2 regions of the Streptomyces sp. NPDC002754 genome follow, and region 1 is predicted to be linked to the other one. Evidence: riboswitches for the same ligand, from Rfam matches in the RefSeq annotation. Region 1 holds a riboswitch; the other holds the start of a gene.
The links. A riboswitch is a leader RNA that binds a small molecule or an ion and turns the genes downstream of it on or off. The one in region 1 is predicted to bind thiamine pyrophosphate.

Region 1 (8,351 bases):
TGCCCCGCTACGTGCTGGGCCAGCGGCCGATCTGCACGTTCTCCAGCACACCGACCGCGTCCGGCACGAGGATCGCGGCGGAGTAGTAGGTGCTGACGAGGTACTTGGTGATGGCCTGCTCGTCGACACCCATGAACCGGACCGAGAGGCCCGGCTCGTACTCGTCGGGCAGACCGGTCTGGTGCAGGCCGATGACACCCTGGTTGTCCTCGCCGGTACGCATGCAGAGGATCGAGCTGGTGCGCTCCTTGGTGACCGGGATCTTGTTGCACGGCAGGATCGGCACCCCGCGCCAGGCCGGGACCTGCTGGCCACCGAGGTCGACGTGGTCGGGATACAGGCCGCGCGCGTTGAACTCGCGCCCCATCGCAGCGATCGTGCGGGGGTGCGCCAGGAAGAACTTGGAGCCGCGGCGGCGACAGAGCAGCTCGTCCAGGTCGTCCGGCGTGGGCGGCCCCGAGTGCGGCTGGAGGCGCTGCTTGAAGTCGGCGTTGTGGAGCAGACCGAACTCCCGGTTGTTGACGAGCTCGTGCTCCTGGCGCTCGCGCAACGCCTCGACGGTGAGCCTCAGTTGCTCCTTGGTCTGGTTCATCGGCTCGTTGTAGAGATCGGCGACCCTGGTGTGGACCCGAAGGATCGTCTGGGCGGCCGAGAGTTCGTACTCGCGCGGCCGCGCTTCGTAGTCGACGAACGCGCCGGGCAGTTCGTGCTCGCCCACGTGCCCCGCCGACATCGGGATCTCGGCCTCGCCGCGGTGGTTCTGGCCCCGGCCCGCGAGCGACTTGAACTCGTCGACGTGCGCCTGCAGGGGCGGCGCAGCGGACAGTACGGCCGCGAAGTCGGCGCGCGAGAGGGTGAGCAGGGTGCCCGCCGTCTCGGCGACCGCGGTCTGCTCCCAGCGGGCGTCCTCGTCAAGGAGCGCATCGTCCCCGAAGCGGTCGCCGTCGGCGAGTACGTCGAGCGCGACCTCGTCGCCGTAGCCGCCCTCGGAGAACTGACTGACGCGCCCATGGGCGATCAGGTGGAGCCGGTCCGCGGGCGCCCCGCGCTCGACCAGCGTCTCGCCGGCCCGGAAGTCGCGCTGCTCGCACCGGTCGGCGATGGCGGTCAGTACTTCGACGTCGTCGAAGCCGCGCAGCAGGGCCAGTTCGCCGAGTTCGCGGGGGATGACGCGGACGTTGCCGCCGTCCTGGATGAACTCGATGGTCCCGTCGCCGACGGTGTAGGTCAGGCGGCGGTTCACCCGGTAGACGCCGCCCTTGGTCTCCACCCAGGGCAGCATTCGCAGCAGCCACCGCGAGGTGATCTCCTGCATCTGCGGGGCGGACTTGGTGGTGGTGGCGAGATTGCGGGCGGCCGCCGTACCGAGGCTGGTCTGCCGTGGCAGGGCCGCCGCGGTGTCCGGGGTGGTCGAGTCAACTGTCATCGGATGAGCTCCCCTTGATCGCGCGAAAGCGCGCATGTCGGTAATAACGGGACGGATGAAAGAGAGTTGATGAATTCGGCGGTAATGCGTCCAGATCCAGCATCACCGTAAGGTCCGCCTCGGCTGCCGGACCAAGGAAAGTCGGCGACATTCGCTCGATGCGATGATCAAGCTCGCGGGGTGTTTGCCGGGGAAGGATGGAACTCGGCCCGATTTCTTCGTGCCTCCCGACGGGCGTGGGCCCTGGCCCACGCGGTGCACACGCGTCATAGCGGCGCCAAACCGACAGAAGTCGGCCACTCGCCGCAGAGCTCGTCGTTGCCGACTCCGCACCCCACGAGGTAGGCGAAACGTCACCGCGTTACGCTGGCCGCTGTAACCGGACACGGGGTGCCCCCACCAGAGGGCTGAGAACACACCCGTCGAACCTGAACCAGTTCGTACTGGCGGAGGGATGTCTCATGCCTGTGGTGCATGTTTCCAGTGGCCTGCCTGCCGACCGCGAGAGCGGCGCCTTCGACGGGCGGATGCCCGCGGCACCCGGCGACCTCGGCATCGAGGGTCACGGCATCGAACCGGTGCCCGAGGGCAACCGCTACGGCGGGGCCGGGCGCCTGTTCACCGTGTGGTTCGCCCCGAACCTGACCATGACCGGCGTCTTCACCGGCACCGTCGGCATCGCCCTCGGACTCGACTTCGCCACGGCACTCGCCGCCGTCGTGCTCGGCACCCTGGTCGGCGCGGTACCGACCGCGTACCTCGGGACATGGGGGAGCCGGACCGGGGCAGGACAACTGCCGCTCGCCGGGCTCGCGTTCGGGCGGGGTGTCGTGCTGCCGGGCGTGCTGCAGTGGCTGTCGTCCATCGCGTGGGACGCACTGATCGGCCTGTTCGGCGGTGACGCGCTGGCCCGGCTGTTCGGCTGGCCGTTCTGGGCCGGCGTCCTCGTCATGCTGCTCGCCCAGGGCCTGCTCGGTGTCTTCGGTTACGAGGCCATCCACCGGTTGCAGATCGTCATGACCTTCGTGCTCGGCGCCGCGTTCGCGCTGATCGCCTGGCGGCTGCTGGACGGTGTGCAGCCGGCCGCCCACGGCTCCGTGCACGGAGCCGACCGCGTCGGTGCGTTCGTCCTGACCAGCACGATCGCGCTGAGCCTCAGCCTGTCCTGGGCGCCGTACGCCAGCGACTTCAGCCGCTATCTGCCCGCGGCCACCTCCCGTACCCGCATGTTCTGGTACACGTTGCTCGGCCTGCTGGTGTCGTTCGTGGCCGTCCAGGCGCTCGGCCTGTGGGGTGCCTCCGTGCTCACCGACCAGACGGCGGCCGGGGTCGACAAGATCCTCGGCGGCGGAGCGGTCGGCGCGTTCGGGCTGCTCGCCGTGGCGCTGGCCGCGCTGTGCAGCAACGCGATGAACGACTACAGCGGCTCGCTCGCCCTGCAGACCATCGGCGTACGCATCCCGCGCCCGGTGGCCGCCGCCCTCGCCGCCGCGCTCGGCTTCCCGCTCGTGCTGTGGATGCACGCGGCGGACACCACAGCCCGGTTCCAGAATGTGCTGCTGTTCGTCGGGTACTGGATCCCCGGCTTCGTGGCGATCGTCCTCGTCGACTGGCGCGCGCGGGCCAGGGCGCGCGCCGGCGCGCCGCTCGACCTCGCCGCCGAGCGCGAACGGCGCCAACCCGCGTGGCCCGCCGTGCTGGCCTTCGCGGCGGCCTTTGCCGCGGCGGTCCCGTTCATGGACACCAGCCTGTACGTGGGTCCGGTGGCGGAAGCGCTGCACGGCGCGGACGTGTCGTACTACGTGGCGTTCCTCGTGGCCGGCGCCGTGTACGCGCCGTTGCGGCTGCGGCGACTCGACTGACCCACGAGCCCTCGTACCTCGCACCTCCTTTGCTTGGAGTCACCCCATGCCCCAGACGTCCCCCGACCGCCCCGAGGACCTCGTCGCCTTCGCGGCGCAGGCACTCGGGCGCGTACAGCACACATCACCCCTCGTGCAGTGCCTGACCAACGCGGTGGTCACGGGGTTCACCGCCAACGTGCTGCTCGCGGTGGGCGCCGCGCCCGCCATGGTCGACATCCCGGACGAGGCCGGGCCCTTCGCCCGCGTCGCCTCGGGCGTGCTGGTCAACCTCGGGACTCCGCGCGCCGAGCAGCGCGCCGCGATGCCCGAGGCGGCGCGGGCCGCGGCCGACGCGGGCACGCCCTGGGTGCTCGACCCGGTGGCCATCGGCGCCCTGCCGGTGCGCACCGCGCTCGCCGCCGACCTGCTCGCGCTGCGGCCGACCGTGATCAGGGGCAACGCTTCCGAGATCATCGCGCTCGCGGGCGCGGGTGGCGGCGGCCGGGGCGTGGACTCCTCCCACGGTGTCGACGACGCCGAGGACGCGGCAGCGCAGCTCGCGCGCACGGCGGGCAGTGTGGTCGCCGTGTCCGGGCCCGTGGACTACGTCACCGACGGCACGCGCAGCGCCCGGATCGCCAACGGGGACGCCCTGCTGACCCGGGTGACCGGCGGCGGCTGCGCCCTGGGGGCGGTGATGGCCGCGTTCGCCGCGGTGGACGAGGACCGGTTCGCGACGACGGTGGCCGCCGCCACCGCGTACACCGTCGCCGCCGAGTTCGCGGCGCGGACCGCGGCCGGTCCCGGCAGCTTCGCCGTCGGGTTCCTGGACGCGCTCGCTGAGCTCACCCCTGACGACGTCGCGACGTGGGCGGAGGTGTCATGACGGCACGTCCTCGACCGACGGATGCCGGTGTCGACCTGTCGGTCTACCTGGTCACCGACGCGGACCAGTGTGCGGCCCGCGGTCGCACCGTGGCCGAGACCGTCGCGCAGGCTGTGGCCGGGGGAGTCACCGCCGTGCAGATCCGGGAGAAGCGCGCGGGCGGACGGGAGTTCCTGCGGACCGTCCTGGACGTCGCCGAGGTGCTCCCCGAGCATGTCGCGCTGATCGTCAACGACCGGGTCGACGTGTTCCTCGCCGCGCGAGCGAGCGGCGCACGGGTCACCGGCGTCCACGTGGGCCAGTCGGACCTTCCCACCGCCTCCGTACGTCAACTCATCGGTGACGACGCCGTGTTGGGCCTGAGCGCGGCCACCACTGCCGAGCTGCACACCGCCGCGATGTCCACCGCCCGCGTCGACCACGTCGGTATCGGCGCCCTGCACGCCACCCGCACCAAGGCCGACGCGCCGGAGCCGCTCGGCCGAGACGGCTTCGCCGCGCTGGCCCGGCTGAGCGGGCTGCCCGCCGTGGCCATCGGTGGTGTCACCCCCGACGACCTGCCGCACCTGCGGGCCGCGGGGGCGGCCGGGGCCGCGATCGTGTCCGGCATCTGCGCCGCCGAAGACCCCCGCGCCGCCGCCCGTTCCTACGCCGACGCCTGGGCCGACAGCCCGCACCCCAGCAGCACGCACTCCCGCACCCGTCCCCGTATCCGAAAGGATGTCTCCGCATGACCGAGACGCCGCCCGCGGTCGCGCCGCCCCGCGTGCTGACCATCGCCGGTTCGGACTCCGGCGGAGGCGCCGGGATCCAGGCCGACCTCAAGACCATGCTCGCGCTCGGCGCACACGGCATGAGTGTGCTCACCGCCGTGACGGCCCAGAACTCCCTTGGTGTGCAAGGTGCTTGGAACCTCCCGCTGGACGCGGTGCGCACCCAGTACCGCAGCGTCGTCGACGACATCGGTGTGCAGGCGCTCAAGACCGGCATGCTCGGCGACCCCGACATGGTCGTCACGGTCGCCGAGCTGCTGGCCGACGCGCAGGCCCCCGTCGTCGTCGACCCCGTCAGTGTCTCCAAGCACGGCGACCGGCTGCTCGCCGGCGACGCGATCGATGCCGTACGGGACCGGTTGCTGCCGGTGGCGACGGTGGTGACACCCAACCTCGACGAGGTCACCGAACTCACCGGCATCGCCGTCGAGGCCGACACCGCCGAGGCCGACATGCGGCGCGCGGCCGAGCGGCTGCTCGCCTATGGACCCCGCTGGGTGCTCATCAAGGGCGGTCACCTGCCCGGAGAGGCCGTCGACCTGCTCACGGACGGCGCGCACGAGCACTGGCTGCGCTCGCCGCGCCACAACAACGCCCACACCCACGGCACCGGCTGCACCCTCGCCTCGGCCGTCGCGGTCGGCCTGGCCCAGGCGCATGGTGTGCCGGAGGCGGTGCGCCGGGCGAAGGAGTACGTCACCGGGGCGATCGCGGCGGGGTTCGCGCTGGGGGCCGGGATCGGCCCGGTCGACCATGGGTGGCGGTTCCGGGCGGCGTGATCACTTCCCGGTGAGCTCGGGTTCGCGGGTGGCCATCGTCAGTGCCATGACCAGGGCGACGAACCAGAACACTCCGGTGAAGGCGCCGATCACATTGATCCCGATGACCAACCCCAGGCGCTGAACTCTCCGGCGATGGGCAATGAACGACGGGACGACGAGGACGATCAGCGCGATCAGCGCCAGGATCAGGACTTCAAGGGTTCCTATTTTTGCAAACACCGTGTCACCCTATCCAGTCCCTTCGTCAGCACAGCCACGAAGCGGTGTTCGGGCTCAGCCCCCGTACACGTCCTCTACGTAACGTCCCTCTGCCATCAGCGCGTTGAGCCACCGCTCCGCCGCGGCCTCGTCGGCGTCCGGCGTGCGCTCGCGGTGCAGTGCGCGGAACGCGGCGCGTACGCCGGGTGCCATGCGGGCGCCGTCCCCGCACACGTACACCCGCGCCCCCGCGTCGAGGAGGCGGCCGATCTCGGCGCTTTCGGCGGCGATGCGGTGCTGGACGAAGGCGTGTCCCTCGACCGGAGCGTCGCTGAACACCGGGCGCAGCGAGACGGCTCCCGCGGTGTCGGCGGCGCGCAGTTCGTCGGCGTGCATAAAGTCCAGGTCCGGGTGGTCGCAGCCGAAGTAGAGCAGTGCGGGCGGCAGTTGGGTGTTGTGTGCCGATCGTTCGGCGATCACCCCGCGGAACGGAGCCAGGCCCGTTCCCGCGGCGATCATGATGACCGGCTCGGTGGCGTCCGGTCCGATGCGGAAGGCGTCGCGGCACGGCTGGATCCGGCCGAGGACGGTGTCGCCGGGGCGGAGGGACGCCAGGTGGTGTGAGCCCGTGCCACGGTAGCGGCCGGTTCCGGAGGCCGCGGGTGCGTCGAGGATCGACACCATCAGGTCTACGTGGCCGGGGAGTTGGGCCGGGCTGGAGGAGACGGAGTAGTGGCGCGGGCGCAGCGGCGGCAGCAGGCCGAGCAGCAGGTCCCAGGTCAGGGCGTCGCGCAGCGCCGGGTGGTCCTCGACCAGCTCAAGGAAGGTGCGCGGGTCGTCGGCCGACAGCTCCCGCAGCGCCGCGGCCTCCGGTGGGCAGGGGTTGGCGGCGGCGAGCGCGGCCACTTCGTCGGGGCTCGGGCGGTGCTGCAACTCGACGTGGAACGTGAGGAGTTCGCGTACGGTCACCGGCCGGTCGAGGGGGAGGGCTGCACGGCGCGGACGGGCGTCACGGATGTCGATCAGCGTGTCGGGGTCGAGGGCGAGGACCTTCAGGGCGCGGTCGACGAGCCCGTCCTCGTGCGCGGGCAGCACGGCGAGGTGGTCGCCGGTCGCGTACGACACACCGTCGGGCAGCGCGAGCCGCACGAACCGCTTCACGCGCGGGTGGCCGGGCGCCGTCAGGTCGTGCGCCTCGGTGACGGTGAGGGGGGCGAGCCCGTGCCGGGCCGCCGCCGTGTCCAGCGGCCCGCCGGTGATCTCGCGGATCTCGTACGCGGTGGTGGGTTCGGTGGGGGTGTTCGCGGCGGTGGCCTCCGGGTCGCCGTACCGCTCCAGGAGGGCGGTGCACAGGTCGGCGGTGAAGGTGCGGACGGTGCCGCCCAGGTCGCCGGAGGCGTCGGCGGCGGCCCGCTCGCAGAGCCGCTCGGCGCCGAGCGTGGCCAGACGTTCGTCGATGCGGGTGGGGAAGTGCTGGTACGTGGCGGCCCAGTTGCGGTCACCGACGCCGAGCACGGCGTACGTGACACCCTCGGTGGGTGTGCCGATGTCGAGGAGTCGGGCGGCGAACCGTCCGGCGTCATCCGTCGGCCGGCCGTTGTACGACGCGGCGACGATCACCACGGGGCGGTCCGTCGGGAGGCCCTCCGCGTACGCGTCCAGCGGGGCGACCTCGCTCTCGCAGCCGAGCGCGGCGGCCTCGTCGGCGAGTTGGGCGGCAAGCCCCGTGCAGGTGCCGTAGTTGCTGCCGTGCAGGAACAGGGCGCGGGTGCCGGGGAGTACGCGTACCGGCAGGGTGTCGTTGTGCGCGCCGGGCTGTTCGGTCGCGGCCGACGCGCCGGGCAGGGGTGCGTGGAGACGGTCCGCCGGGGTGCGCGGCGCGAGGGCGAGGGTGAAGCCGTCCGGCTTCAGGGTGAGCGTCTCCTTCACCGTCAGGTCGTAGTCGGCGTGGTCGACCAGGCGGTAGCGGTGCACGAGCATCGCGAGCAGCATCGTCGCCTCGTGCAGCGCGAACTGCCGCCCGATACAGGCCCGTTCACCCGTCCCGAACGGCTTGAAGGCGTGCGGGGAACGCGCCGCCTCCGCCTCCGGCGTGAACCGGTTCGGGTCGAAAAGCTCCGGGTTGTCGCCCCACACCGGCTCCCGGTGCAGCATCGGCGCCAGCACGGACACACTCTGCCCGGCGCGCAGCGGAATCCGGCCACCGAGCAGCGTGTCCTCGCGGGCCTCCCGGCTGAACGCGGCGGCCGTCGGCCACAGGCGCAGCGCCTCGTTGAGGACCTGCCGGGTGTACGTGAGCCGGCCGACCTCGTCGAAGTCCGGCTCCGGGTCCGTGGTGTCACCCCACAGGGCGTCCACCTCGCGGCGTACGAGATCGAGGACGGCCGGGTTCTTGGCGAGGTAGTACAGGGCGAAGGACATGGCGCCCGACGTCGTCTCGTG
Region 2 (8,351 bases), on a different contig from region 1:
GCACAAGGACGGCGAACTGCTCACCGCGGAGCACGGTTTCCCGCTGCGTCTCGTGGTGCCCCATCTGTACGCCTGGAAGGGCCCGAAGTGGGTGCGCGGCGTCGAGTACATGACGGCGGACCGGCGCGGTTTCTGGGAGGAGCGCGGGTACCACAACGTGGGCGACCCGTGGCGCGAGCAGCGGTACTCGTACCAGGAGGGGCCCGGCGAAGGGCCCGAGTTCTAGGGGTTCCGGAGCCTTCTGTACTCCTCAGTGGTGGTACTTGTGGACCACCGCGTGGCCCTTGCCGCGGCCGATCATCCAGCGGTTGACCGGGGTCGTGACGACGAAGGCGATCGCCAGTGACACCGCGAGCGCGCCCCAGAAGAGGGCGTCGTCGAGGTGGGCGTCCATCGCGTTCGGCCACAGCGCGATGACGCCGTTGTCGATCAGTTCCATGACCGCGATGGAGAGGGTGTCCGCGGCGAGCGCGACCCGGAACGCCGTCTTGAAGTCGACGCCCGCGCGCAGGACGCCGCGCAAGGTGAGCGAGTAGCCGAAGACGAAGGCGAGCGCGATCGCCAGGATCATCGTCGGTACGTTGCCCCAGCCGAGCGCGGTGCCGATCACCATGCCGAGGACCTCGCCGATGGCGCAGCCGGTGAGGCAGTGCAGGGTGGCCTGCGCGGCCATGGACCAGTTGACCCTGCCGCTGGTGCCGGGTGCGCCATGGTGTTCGTGTTCGTGTTCGTGTCCGGTGTGCGTCTCGTGCCGCATGGTTCCCCCAGTGATCGTGGTGGGTGCTGCCACTGAGGGAACCGTATACCCCCATGGGGTATTCCGTCCGAGGGTTCTCAGCTCCGAAGTTCCTTGAGGCGCGCGACGTCGGCCGCGTGGCCCTCCTTGCCGCCGGGCGTCTCGATGACCAGGGGAACGTTCTCGGTCGCGGGGTGGGTGAGCAGCTCGCGGAACGGCTCCTCGCCGATGTGACCGGAGCCGATGTTCTCGTGCCGGTCCTTGTGGGCGCCCACGACGTCCTTGGAGTCGTTGGCGTGGATCAGCTTGAGGCGGCCCTCGCCGACCGTGTCCACGAGGAGGTCGAGGGTCTGCTTCATGCCGGCCGGGCCCGTGAGGTCGTGGCCCGCCGCGAAGATGTGGCAGGTGTCGAGGCAGACGCCCAGCTTGGGGTGGCGGTCGAGGACGTCGAAGTACGGGCCGAAGTCCCAGGTGCGCGAGCACAGCGAGGCGCCCTGGCCCGCGGTCGACTCCAGGAGCAGGAACGGGTCGTCGTCGTGGGTCAGCTCGTCGAGCAGCGGCAGCATCCGCTCGCGAACCTGCGCGAGGGCGACCTCGCGCTCCCGGCCACCGGTCGCGGAGCCGGTGTGCACGACGACGCCGAGGGCGCCGATCGCGCGGGCTCGGCGCAGCGAGTGCCGCAGGGAGTCCACGGACCTGTCGACGGTCGCCTCGGTGTGCGAGCCGAAGTTGATCAGGTAGGGCGCGTGGACGTACGCCGGGATGTTCTCGGCGGCGCACTGGGTGCGGAAGTCCTCGTCCTGCTGAGGGTTTCCGGGCGGGGTGGCCCAGCCGCGGGGGTTGGCCACGAAGACCTGGACGGTTTCGGCCTTGAGGTCACGAGCGTAGGAGAGCCCTGTCTTCGCGAGGCCACCGGCCACGGGAACGTGACCGCCAATGGGATTACGGATGCTGCTGTTCACTCGGCCAAGGGTGCCATGGGCAACCAATCCCCTGCGGCGATTGAGCAGACGGCCCACCGTGCCCGACGCCTCGGGGCTCCGCCCCGGCCCCCGCGCCTCAAACGCCGGCGGGGCTTGATCTATCAAGCCCCTGCGGCGATTGAGTAGCGGGGGCCGGGACAGAGCCCCGAGAGCCCAGCCCCGGTGCCGGTGCACACGCCCGGCCGACTACCGGATGGTGATCGTCACGGTCGACCCCTTGGGCGCTTCGTCGCCGCCCTCCACCGACTGGCTCCTCACGGTGTCGCCGAACAGCCCGAGCAGCCCCCGGTCCTCCTCCACCTCGAAACCCGCCGCACTGAGCCGCGACTTCGCGTCGTCGACCTTCTGCCCCGTGACATCGGGGACCTCGACCATGACGGGCCCCTTGGAGATCGTCAGGGTCACCGTGTCGCCCTTGGCGAGCTGCTTGCCCTCGGCGGGGGACTGCTTGGCGATGTCGCCCTTGTCCTCCTCGGAGTGGACCCGCTTCGTGGAGATCTCGGCCTTCAGGCCCTCGTCCTCGAGATCGGCGATGGCATCCTGCTCGGACTCGCCCGTGACATCGGGGACGTCGACGGGGGAGCCCTTGGAGACGACCAGGGCGACGGCGGAACCGGCCCTGCGGGTCTCGCCCGCTCCGGGATCCGTGCGGATCACCGAGCCCTTGGCGATCTGGTCGCTGAACTCCCTGGTGGTCATGCCCGGTTCGAGGTCCCGCTTCTTGAGGTCGCTCTTCGCCGTGTCCAGAGGGGTGTCGCTGAGGTCGGGGACCTTCACGGTCTTCGACCCCCTGGACACCGTCAGGTCCACCGTGCCGCCGCCGCGGATTCGGTCGCCGGATCCCGGGTCGCTGTCCATGACGGTGCCGCGCTTGTACGTGTCGCTGTACGCGCGCGTGACCGTGCCCCGCTCCAGGCCCGCGTCGGCAAGCCGCTTCTCGGCCTGCCCCTGCGTCTGGTTGAGGACGGACGGGACCTGCGTGAACTGGCCGGAGTTGATGTACCAGACGCCGGTGCCGACACCGAGGACCAGCAGGATCGCCGCGAGGATCGCGATGGTGCGGCGCTGCGGGCCGCGACCACGACCGCGACCGCCGCCGTGAGCCGGCCCGGGGACCGTGGGCGGCGGAGCCGGCGGCATCTCCAGGCGGCTCGTCCGGTTGAGCCGCGCCTGGTCCTCGGAGTCCGTGGGCAGCGGCAGCTGTACGGGTGTGCCCACCGCGCGCGGGATCACGCTCGTACGGTCGTCGGCCCCCACGTACTCCGTATCGCGCGCCTGCGGCGGCACCGCGTCCAACTGGGCGTCCGTGAGCGCCGACCGGGCGCCCCTGGCCTGCGCGAGGAGGGCCACCGCGTCGTGCGGGCGCACCTCGGGGGTGCGGGCCGTCGCCGACGCGACCAGTTCGTCGAGCTCGTAGGGGAGGCCGGGGACCGCGGCCGAGGGCGGGGGCACGTCCTCGTGGAGGTGCTTGTAGAGGATCTGGGCGGGGGACTCGCCCGCGTGCGGCTTGCCTCCCGTGAGCATCTCGTAGAACACGACACCGCACGCGTAGACGTCCACGCTCGCCGTCGCCGTGCCGTTCTCGATCTGCTCGGGCGCCAGGTACGAGACCGTGCCGAGGACCGCGCCGGTGGTGTTCGTGACCGTGTCCACGGCCCGTACGAGACCGAAGTCCGCCACCTTCACCCGGCCGTCGTCCCCAATCAGGACGTTCTCCGGCTTCATGTCGCGGTGCACGAAGCCCGCCCGGTGGGCCGCTCCCAGCGCGGCGAGGACCGGCTCCAGGATGTCGAGGGCGGCGCGGGGCCGCAGCGCGCCCCGGTCGCGCAGCACGTCGCGCAGGGTGCAGCCGGCCACGTACTCCATCGCCAGATACACGTACGCGCCGTCGGTGCCCTGGTCGAAGACCCCCACGACGTTCGGGTGCGAGAGGCGGGCCACCGACTTGGCCTCGCGGATGAAGCGGTCCACGAACGAGGCGTCGGCGGCCAGCGAGGGGTGCATCACCTTGAGCGCGAGCACGCGGTCGAGGCGGGTGTCCACGGCCCGGTAGACCGTGGCCATCCCGCCGACCGCGATGCGTGCGTCGACGCGGTACCGGCCGTCGAGCACGTGCCCGAGCAACGGGTCCTGAAGGGTCGTGTCCACGCAGGCGAGTCTACGAGGAGCGACCGACACCCAGCTTCCGTGCCGCAGGACCGGGCCAGTACTGCAGCACAGCTGTGACCACCCTCAAGCCCGCGGGGTCCTTTTAAGCCCCGCCGGCGATTGAGGCGCGGGGTCCGGGGCAGAGCCCCGCGACCGCCACCCCGGTGCGGCTTACCGGAACGCCGGCCGCTCCGGATCAAGCCGCGCCCGCCCCTCCGCAGACGAGGACGCCTCCGCGAAGTGACGCTTAGGGATGCGCCCGGCCCGGTATGCGAAGCGTCCCGCCTCCACCGCGTGCCGCATCCCGTCGGCCATGAGGACCGGCTCCTGCGCGCGGGTCACCGCGGAGGCGAGCATCACACCCGCGCAGCCCAGCTCCATGGCGAGCGTCACATCGGACGCCGTGCCCGCCCCCGCGTCCAGGATCACCGGCACGCGCGCGTGCTCGGTGATCAGCTGGAAGTTGTGCGGGTTGCGGATACCGAGCCCCGAACCGATGGGGGAGCCGAGCGGCATGATCGCCGCGCAGCCGACGTCCTCCAGCTTGCGGGCCAGGACCGGGTCGTCGTTCGTGTAGGGAAGGACCGTGAAGCCGTCGTCCACCAGGGCCTCCGCCGCGTCGAGCAGCTCGATCGGGTCTGGCAGCAGGGTGCGCTCGTCGGCGATGACCTCGAGCTTCACCAGGTCCGTGTCGAGCGCCTCGCGCGCGAGGCGGGCCGTCAGGATCGCCTCTCCCGCGGTGTAGCAGCCGGCCGTGTTCGGCAGCACCCGGATGTTCAGCTTCTCCAGGACGGAGAGCACCGAGCCGTGCACGCTCGCGTCCACGCGGCGCATCGCCACGGTGGTGAGTTCGGTTCCGGAGGCCACCAGGGCGCGCTCCAGGACGTCGAGGCTGGGTGCCCCGCCCGTGCCCATGATCAGGCGCGAGGAGTACGTGTCGCCCCCGAGGTCGAAAGTGTCGTCGGCCATGGACGGTTCAGCCTCCTTGTACGGCCGTGAGGACCTCGACGCGGTCTCCTTCGGAGAGCGCCGTGGCGGGCCATTGGGTGCGGGGGACGACGGTTTCGTTGAGGGCGGCGGCGACGCCCTTGGGTGCGGTGGTGAGCGTGGTGACCAGGAGGGCGAGCGTGGTGCCCGCGGTCACCGTGCGCGGCTCGCCGTTGACGTGGACGTTCATACGGGCTGCTCCACGAGGGCTGTGCCGAAGCGTTTCGGCGTGAACGGGCGGGCCTCTTCCGGAAGTTCACCGGTGGTCAGGGCGTGCGCCATGGCGTCGCCGGTGATCGGCGTCAGGAGCACGCCGTTGCGGTAGTGGCCGGTCGCCAGGAGGAGGCCGGGCAGGGTGGTCGGGCCGAGGAGCGGGGCGTTGTCGGGGGAGCCGGGGCGCAGGCCCGCGCGGGTCTCGGTGAGCGGGAGTTCGGTGATGCCGGGGACGAGTTCGTGGGCGTCCCGCAGGAGTTCGTAGACGCCTCCCGCGGTGACCGTGGTGTCCCAGCCGAGTTCCTCGCTGGTCGCGCCCACCACGAGTTCGCCGTTGACGCGCGGCACCAGGTAGAGGTTGCCGCCGCGGACGACCGCCCGGACCGTGCGGCTGAGGAAGGGCACGTACCGCTTCGGCACCGTCAGGCGCAGCACCTGGCCCTTGACGGGGCGCACCGGCGGCAGTACCGCGTCGGGCACCCCCGCGAGCTGTCCGCCGCGGCTGCCCGCCGCCAGCACCACCTGGCCGGCGGCGAGTTCGGTGCCGTCGGCGAGGACCGCGCCGCGCGCCCGGTCGCGGACGACACAGAGCCTTTCGGCCCACGATCTGTGGAAGGTCACGCCGGAGCGCTCGCAGGCCGTCACGAGGGCGCTCGCGAGCCTTCTCGGGTCGATCTGGTGGTCGCCGTCGACGCGCAGTCCGCCGCGTACGCCCGGCGCGAGCATTGGTTCGAGGCGGCGGCAGTCGCGGCCCGAGAGCCACTCGGACTCGAGCCCCGACTTCGTTTGCAGCGCGTGCAGTTCGCGAAGGTGGGCGCGGTCGTCGGCGTCGAGCGCGACCGCGAGCGTGCCGCACGCGCGGTAGCCGAGGTCCTGCCCGGTGGCCTCGGACAGCTCGGCCGCGAAGTCCGGGTAGCGGCGCGCCGAGGCGAGGTTCAGGCCGAGCAACGTCTGCTCGCCGTGGTGGAGTTCGGTGACCGCGGCCAGCATTCCGGCCGCCACCTGGGCGGCCCCGCCGCCGGGTTCGGGGTCCGCGACCGCCACGGTCAGGCCGCGCTGCGCGGCCCGCCATGCGGTGACCAGACCGATGATGCCGCCACCGACGACGAGGACGTCGTGGGTGTGCGGGGGGACGGGATGCGTTGAAGGCATGGACGACATGGGTGACATGGGCGTCAAGCCCCTCCCTTCGCCGGTATGACCCGGATCAGGTTCGTACGGTCGAAGGCCGCTCCAGCCTCCCTCTCAGCCCGCTGCGTACGGGCTCCCGCGAGTGCTCTACGTTGGCCACCCTAGCCGTTCACCGCGACCCCCAGTAAGGGAGCCTCGAACCAGTGCCCCGATCTCTCGACGGTCTCGTGATGTCCCCCGTTGCCGACCAGGCTCCCGGTCAGGTGGGCACGCGCACCCGCTTCACGTACCGGGAGAGTGACGGCCGCATTTCGGCCGACTACGTAGGCGGCGATGTCGTCCAGGGGAACCTTGTGGGCACGCGCTCCGGGGACGAGATCGACTTCCGCTACGTCCAGCTGAAGACCGACGGGACCACCTCCTCGGGACACTGCGTCTCGACCGTGTCCGAGCTCCCGGACGGCCGGGTGCGCCTCGACGAGACCTGGGAGTGGGAGTCGCAGGAGGGTCGCGGCACCAGCGTGGTCGAGGAGCTCGCGCGCTAAACCGGCGGCATGTGTGGAGGACGTCACGGTGTCGGAGTGGTCCGCATCGCTGACTGCCGAATGATCAGGTGCCTAAGGTTGCTTCCGTGAGCGAGCAGCGGAGCGGGAGCGGAGCGCCTTCGGGGCAGCGGAACGTCGTCATCGTGGGCGCGGGCATGGCCGGTGTGCAGACCGCGGTCGCGCTGCGCGAACACGGCTTCACCGGCGCGATCACGCTGCTCGGTGCCGAACCCCACCAGCCGTACGACCGGCCTCCGCTGTCCAAGGCGGTGCTGCTCGGCAAGGCCGAGGGCTCGGCCTTCGACGTGGACTTCGAGGCGCTCGGCGTCTCCCTCGAGCTGGGCCGCGAGGTGACCGGGCTGCGCCCCGGCGACCACGAGCTCGACACCGCCGAAGGCCCGGTCCCGTACGACGTGCTGGTCGTCGCGACCGGCGCCGAACCCGTCCAGCTGCCGGGCGCGCGATCCGCCCCCGGAGTGCACCTGCTGCGCACGCTCGACGACGCCGAGCGGCTCCGGCCCGTCCTCGCTGAGCAGCACGACGTGGTGGTCGTGGGCGCCGGCTGGATCGGTGCCGAGTTCGCCACCGCGGCCCGCGAGGCGGGCTGCCGGGTCACGGTGGTGGAGGCCGCCGAGCGGCCGCTGGCCGGGGCGCTGCCCGCCGAGATCGCCGCGCCCATGGCGACCTGGTACGCCGATGCGGGAGCCCGCCTGCGTACCAACGCGCGCGTGGAGCGCATCGAGCCGGACGCCGTCGTCCTCGACGACGGCACGCGGCTGCCCGCGGGAGCCGTCGTCGTCGGCATCGGCGCCCGCCCCGCCACCCGCTGGCTGGCCGGCTCCGGCATCGAGCTGGGCGCCCACCGCGAGGTCCTCGCGGACGACGGGCTGCGTACATCCGTGCCCGACGTGTACGCGGTGGGGGACTGCTCCTCGTTCCCCTCGGGGCGCTACGGAGAGCGCCTCATGGTCCACCACTGGGACAACGCGCTGCAGGGGCCGCGCACGGTGGCGGCGAACATCGTCGGGCAGACCCCGGCGGTGTACGACCCGGTGCCCTATTTCTGGTCCGAGCAGTTCGGCCGGTTCGTGCAGTACGCCGGGCACCACAAGGGCGCCGATGCGACGGTGTGGCGCGGCGACCCCGCCGGCGCCGCCTGGTCGGTGTGCTGGCTGCGTGACGGCGCCCTCGTGGCGGTCCTCGCCGTCGGCAAGCCGCGTGACCTGGCCCAGGGGCGCAAGCTCATCCAGTCCCGGACCGCGCTCGACCCGGAGCTCCTCGCGGATCCGGCCCGCCCGCTGAAGTCCGCGGTGGCGTGAGTCCGTCTCCTTGAGGGCCCCGCAAAGCGTGCCAGAAGGGGTGAAACGGGAGGATCCGTGGTCCATCCGCACCGGCCCGGCTTCCGAGTGTCAGTCCGGGATGGCACGCTTGTCCTGTGACCGAGATTGACGCAAACATCGATGCTCTCGTCCCCGCCTGGCTCAACCTCCCCGACATCGCGGAAATGCTCGATGTCGAGGTGACGCGTGTGCGGCAGCTGGTCAAGGAAGGCCAGCTGATCGCCGTGCGCCGCGGAGAGAACAGGGCACTGCACGTGCCCGCCGCCTT

Region 2: another riboswitch for thiamine pyrophosphate. It lies ahead of thiO (glycine oxidase ThiO); the one in region 1 lies ahead of ACWD2L_RS03330 (purine-cytosine permease family protein).

The regions. Positions count from the first base shown of each region.
Region 1 is NZ_JBSFVM010000001.1:680,533-688,883, forward strand. Features, by position in the region: gene ACWD2L_RS03325 (family 2B encapsulin nanocompartment shell protein) at 8-1,426, opposite strand; TPP riboswitch at 1,803-1,898, shown strand; gene ACWD2L_RS03330 (purine-cytosine permease family protein) at 1,888-3,288, shown strand; gene thiM (hydroxyethylthiazole kinase) at 3,335-4,156, shown strand; gene thiE (thiamine phosphate synthase) at 4,153-4,890, shown strand; gene thiD (bifunctional hydroxymethylpyrimidine kinase/phosphomethylpyrimidine kinase) at 4,887-5,708, shown strand; gene ACWD2L_RS03350 (superinfection immunity protein) at 5,709-5,930, opposite strand; gene ACWD2L_RS03355 (cytochrome P450) at 5,985-8,351, opposite strand, start outside.
Region 2 is NZ_JBSFVM010000004.1:383,858-392,208, reverse strand. Features, by position in the region: gene ACWD2L_RS13900 (sulfite oxidase-like oxidoreductase) at 1-226, shown strand, start outside; gene ACWD2L_RS13895 (DUF4396 domain-containing protein) at 251-757, opposite strand; gene ACWD2L_RS13890 (deoxyribonuclease IV) at 835-1,686, opposite strand; gene pknB (Stk1 family PASTA domain-containing Ser/Thr kinase) at 1,906-3,867, opposite strand; gene ACWD2L_RS13880 (thiazole synthase) at 4,039-4,836, opposite strand; gene thiS (sulfur carrier protein ThiS) at 4,844-5,044, opposite strand; gene thiO (glycine oxidase ThiO) at 5,041-6,219, opposite strand; TPP riboswitch at 6,235-6,348, opposite strand; gene ACWD2L_RS13865 (hypothetical protein) at 6,402-6,743, shown strand; gene ACWD2L_RS13860 (NAD(P)/FAD-dependent oxidoreductase) at 6,830-8,062, shown strand; gene ACWD2L_RS13855 (Rv2175c family DNA-binding protein) at 8,179-8,351, shown strand, end outside.